One region of the Paenibacillus sp. FSL W7-1287 genome, then DNA from elsewhere that is predicted to be linked to it. Evidence: a T-box and tRNA genes for the amino acid it is inferred to sense, from the RefSeq annotation. Region 1 holds a T-box; the other holds one or more tRNA genes.
What was found. A T-box is a leader RNA that pairs with one kind of tRNA and senses whether it is charged. The one in region 1 lies ahead of NSQ99_RS14190 (valine--tRNA ligase), so its partner is inferred to be a tRNA-Val.

Region 1 (2,484 bases):
AGTGTAGAGAACGGCCATAGCGCAGAGCTGAACCATGTATCAAGCACGTCATTGTCTTGACGCAGATTCGGATCCTGTTGGTCCTCGCGCGATACGATCATTTCACCTGTTTCATCGTTGTACCATGCAGGAATTCGATGCCCCCACCATAGCTGACGAGAAATACACCAGTCACGAACATTTTCAATCCAATTCAAATACGTTTTCTCGAAGCGCTCTGGAACAAATTGTACACCTTTACCAGACTTCTGTGCTGCGATAGCCGCTTCAGCAAGAGGCTTCATAGCAACGAACCATTGTGTGGATAGATAAGGCTCTACAACAGCACCACTGCGCTCACTGTGCCCAACCTGATGCACATGATCCTCAATCAACACGCATACGCCTTGCTCCTGAAGATCAGCAACGAGCTGCTTGCGGCAATCAAAGCGATCCATTCCTTTATATGGTCCTGCCTCATCATTCATTGTACCTGTCTCATCCATAACGATGATTTGCGGCAGCTTATGACGCTCACCAACCTCAAAGTCGTTCGGATCATGTGCAGGAGTAATTTTTACTGCGCCAGATCCAAATTCCTTCTCTACATATTCATCAGCGATAATTGGAATTTCGCGGTTAACGACCGGAAGAACAATCATCTCACCGATTAAATGCTTGTAACGCTCATCCTCAGGATGCACTGCAACCGCTGTATCTCCAAGCATTGTTTCTGGACGTGTTGTTGCTACGGTAATGTAGCCAGAGCCGTTTTTCAATGGGTAGCGTAAATGGTACAGATGACCATTGAGCTCCTTATATTCAACCTCAATATCTGACAATGCTGTTCTAGCTGCAGGGTCCCAGTTAATAATTTTTTTACCGCGATAAATTAAGCCTTTTTCGTATAGACGTACAAAAACCTCGCGTACGGCCTTCGATAGCCCTTCATCCAGCGTAAAGCGCTCGCGTGAGTAATCGAGAGACAGTCCCATTTTTGCCCATTGCTCGCGAATGGTGTTGGCATATTGATCCTTCCATGCCCATACTTGTTCAAGGAACTTTTCACGTCCGAGATCATGACGGGAAATCCCTTGCTCACGCAGCTTTTGTTCTACCTTTGTTTGCGTTGCAATACCTGCATGGTCTGAACCAGGCAGCCATAGAGCGTCATAGCCCTGCATGCGCTTCGCACGGATAATAATGTCCTGAAGCGTAAAGTCTAGCGCATGGCCAATATGAAGCATTCCCGTCACGTTAGGCGGTGGAATAACAATTGTAAACGGCTCCGCATCTTTTCGTTGCCCCGCTTGAAAATAGTTGTTGTTCATCCAATATTCATACCATTTTTGTTCAGCAGCCTTCGGGTCATACGTTGTCGGCATGCTTAATTTAGACTGATTCTCTGACATTTCTTCATCCTCCATACGATAAATATGCAATAAAAAAGCCTTTCATCCTTATAAAAAGGACGAAAGGCTATTCTTCCGTGGTACCACCTTCATTCCATACGACAACGACCCTCGTATGGCTCTCAATACAGATAACGGCTGCAGCCGGCCATACCTATTAGTAGCGATCAGATCGCTATGTTCAGCTTGGCAATTCAGAGGCGACCCATATACTTATTATCCTGTAAAGCCTCACAGCGAACAGCTCTACTCTCTGAAGGTAATGTACGTATACTATTCCTCATCATCATTATTAGACATATATATGTATAATAACGTATGAAGAGGTTCTAGTCAATTTCAACGAGAGGTTATTCAAACAACTCATCAAAAACTTAAGACGGGATGTATAGCAGCTGGCCTGCTGTAATGGCTGATTCATGCAAGTTGTTACGCACTAATATATCTCGTGCACTAATGTTATACCGCGTAGCAATTTGCTCTAGGGTATCGTCTTTTTGCACAATAATCATGCGGATACGCTTAAATTCATTCTGCTCAGGTCGTTTGCTAATAAATAGCTGCTTCCACTGAACCTCATCATCCGCTGCTTGCTGCGCGGCTGCCTCAGCCTGTTGTCGATCTTCTTCCTGCTTCTGAAGGTTTGCAGCTTGCTGAGCGGCCTGTTCCCTTAAGCTTGAATTCAATATGGTGCGAATCCCTTGCGTTTCATTCTCCTCTTTGTTGCCGTTTAATGCGATGTGAAGCTCGCGTGTAGCAGGAGGCTCTGTTACTTGTTCACTTACTTGTTCGTTAGCTTCCTCTGCATCCTCCGCCCGCTCATCTTCTTGTTGTTCATTATCATTCTGCTCTTGATCGGCTTCGCTTTGCTCCTCGGATTCTTCTGCCTGATCTTCTTCTGCCTGTGCACGTTCCTCCGAAGCTACTGGCTCCCATGCACTCCATTGCTCTGAGCTGTCTTGCTTTTCGCTGTCCTGCGCTAGATCTGAGTTATTGGCAGTAATCTCCTCTTGCAGTGCAGTTTCCTCTTCACGTGCCTCACTAGCAGATTGCTCATTATGCGTAAACTGAGAAGCCTGTTCAGCTTGATAGG
Region 2 (2,484 bases), 330 kb from region 1:
GAAGATGTTTTTGAAGCAGCAGCTGCTAGCGATATGTATGGAATGATTTTCACCTATGTTTGGGGCTTTGATCTACAAAGTGACTGGGACTATGTCGATAAGGTTTGTAAAATATTCGAAAACAACGGCGGAGAGGTTTATTTTGTAGAGCTAGAAGCTGATCTAGAGGAGAGAATAGAAAGGAATAAAACGCCTCATAGATTAGAGCACAAACCAACCAAACGAGATGTCACACGTTCGGAGCAGGAATTAATTAGGACAGCAGAGCAGCATCGCTTGAACTCCCTTGATGGCGAGATAACAAGAGAGAACTACATAAGAATTAACAATACGCGTCTAGCTGCCTGCGAAGTAGCTAATATGATCAAGACGAATTTCAATTTATAGAATGAACAAAAAGAGGAGAGTAAAATTCTACTCTCCATTGATATGTATATGTAGGTGTTGAAACAAAACTGCGCATGACCTCTAATGCTTCTATAAAATATTGGTTATTCCAATCAATCCTAATAATCGCTTGCTAGTATAGCTTGCACCGCAGACAATGTACTATATTTTCTATTAGTTAAGATTTTGCAAATGTTATAGAAATTACAGAAGGAGGATTTAAGTCCTCCCTCAGTATCTAACCAAACTTAACGGTGTTCAACTAAACATACATAGCTAAACTTACTAAATAGTTACAGCACAGCCCCTATGCATTAGTGGTGGAGGGGCTTTTTTGTTGGTAAAATCAATAAAATTTTAGTTTGTTAACTGTTGCCCACTTTGACTGGAGAAATGATTGTCTGAAGATGAGCTGTAAATGTCTGAAGATGAACTGTTGTCTGAGGGTGTAATTTGCTTATACATTTCTACTATTCGCTCCATTTCAGAAATAGCTTGTTGGTGAGATTGAAGAGCAGTATGTATAGTTTGTATAGCTTGACGCTCTTTTGAAATTAAATTTTGAAATTGCTGAGCACTTTTTTGTTCTTGTTGTTTTAATTGTTCATAAACGTGGTAGGAGTGAGTCGTTTGCTGAATCAACATCTGAACCATTTGCTCGCATTCGTTCATCGGATTTGGATTATTCTTATTCATTTTATCTAACACCCCCCCTTAATTTAATACTTATATTATTGTCAAATATTTGAAAGTTAATCAGTGAATATAGCTCTCACCTTTATTGGCGGGAACTCTTTAATTGGTATAATAAAGGTCGCCCATTTTTTGTTTTTACACCTTGGTGCATTCTCGTCCCCAGTTCGTCCCCAACAATAATTTACTAGAGTGTGTTTAGTGAGATTTAAATAAGTTAAGAAAACAAGAAAAACCCCTTGATTATCAAGGGGTTCGAACGTTTATGTACTGGTAGGACGGGCGGGGATCGAACCCGCGACTTCTACCCTGTCAAGGTAGCACTCTCCCGCTGAGTTACCGTCCTGTATATTTATAGCGACAATAGATATATTAACATAGCATACAACATTTAGCAACATATTATTTGTGAGTAATTGTACATAGGCTGGTTAGGCTACAGATTGATAGGATAGTGCATTAGACTTAATTTATGCACTAGTGCGCAACATATTAGCGGTTATGACCGTTTATTCGAGTGAAGCTATTATAACTACGAGGAGGAATTGATGTGAAAGGAAAACGAATAACAGCTATTGTATTATCATTGCTAATGGTACTGGCATTAACTCCTGTTGCTTCTGCTTTCGGCGACATTAAAGGGCTGAAAGGAGAGAAGCACATTACTCATTTGAAGGAGCGCGGTGTAATTAAGGGTGATTCCAAAGGAAAGGGTAAGGGTTCATATCATCCTCAAGCTAAGCTAAGCTATGCACAAGCAGTTGTCATGCTTGATGAGGCGTTCGAGCTTGATTTATCTCATATTAAATTTGTAAAAGAGCCTAAAGTAAGTGATATTTACAAAAAAGTGAAGGATGGAAAATGGTACTCAGAGGCATTTTTACATGGGTTCTATAACGGAATTGAACTAGACAAAAATGTTAATCCGAATGCTTCCATAACTCGCGAAGAATTCGCTGCACTATTAATTAATCAAGTCGACCGTAAAGGTGACTACGCATTAATTATGATGCACATCGACTATAAAGATATTGATAAAGCTAAGGATGAATACAAGGATGAAATCCAAAAGCTATTATTGCTTAAATTCGCTGAATTAAGCAAAAATGGTAACTTCAATCCTACTAAGCCGATCACTCGTGAAGAAGCTGCGATTTGGCTAGATAAAGCGTTAACCTTCGTTGATGAAACATTCGGTAATAAAGACGATGAGAACAAGCCATCTGCACTTACGGATGTTACTTTCAAAACAGAAAAAGTTACGGATCAAGTAAATAAAGTAACGGTAAGCGCAACTGTGCCTCATCCAGGCTACGGCATCGCTATTACAGAAATTACATTTGATCAAGATACAGCATATGTAAAGATTAAACAAGTCGATCCTGATCCAAATAAAATGTATCC

Region 2: it encodes a tRNA-Val, which carries the amino acid that the T-box ahead of NSQ99_RS14190 (valine--tRNA ligase) is inferred to sense. The anticodon was not compared.

The regions. Positions count from the first base shown of each region.
Region 1 is NZ_JBBORD010000001.1:3,119,023-3,121,506, forward strand. Features, by position in the region: gene NSQ99_RS14190 (valine--tRNA ligase) at 1-1,391, opposite strand, end outside; T-box leader at 1,444-1,687, opposite strand; gene NSQ99_RS14195 (LysM peptidoglycan-binding domain-containing protein) at 1,766-2,484, opposite strand, start outside.
Region 2 is NZ_JBBORD010000001.1:2,786,944-2,789,427, reverse strand. Features, by position in the region: gene NSQ99_RS12730 (AAA family ATPase) at 1-387, shown strand, start outside; gene NSQ99_RS12725 (hypothetical protein) at 745-1,083, opposite strand; tRNA gene NSQ99_RS12720 (tRNA-Val) at 1,352-1,426, opposite strand; gene NSQ99_RS12715 (S-layer homology domain-containing protein) at 1,631-2,484, shown strand, end outside.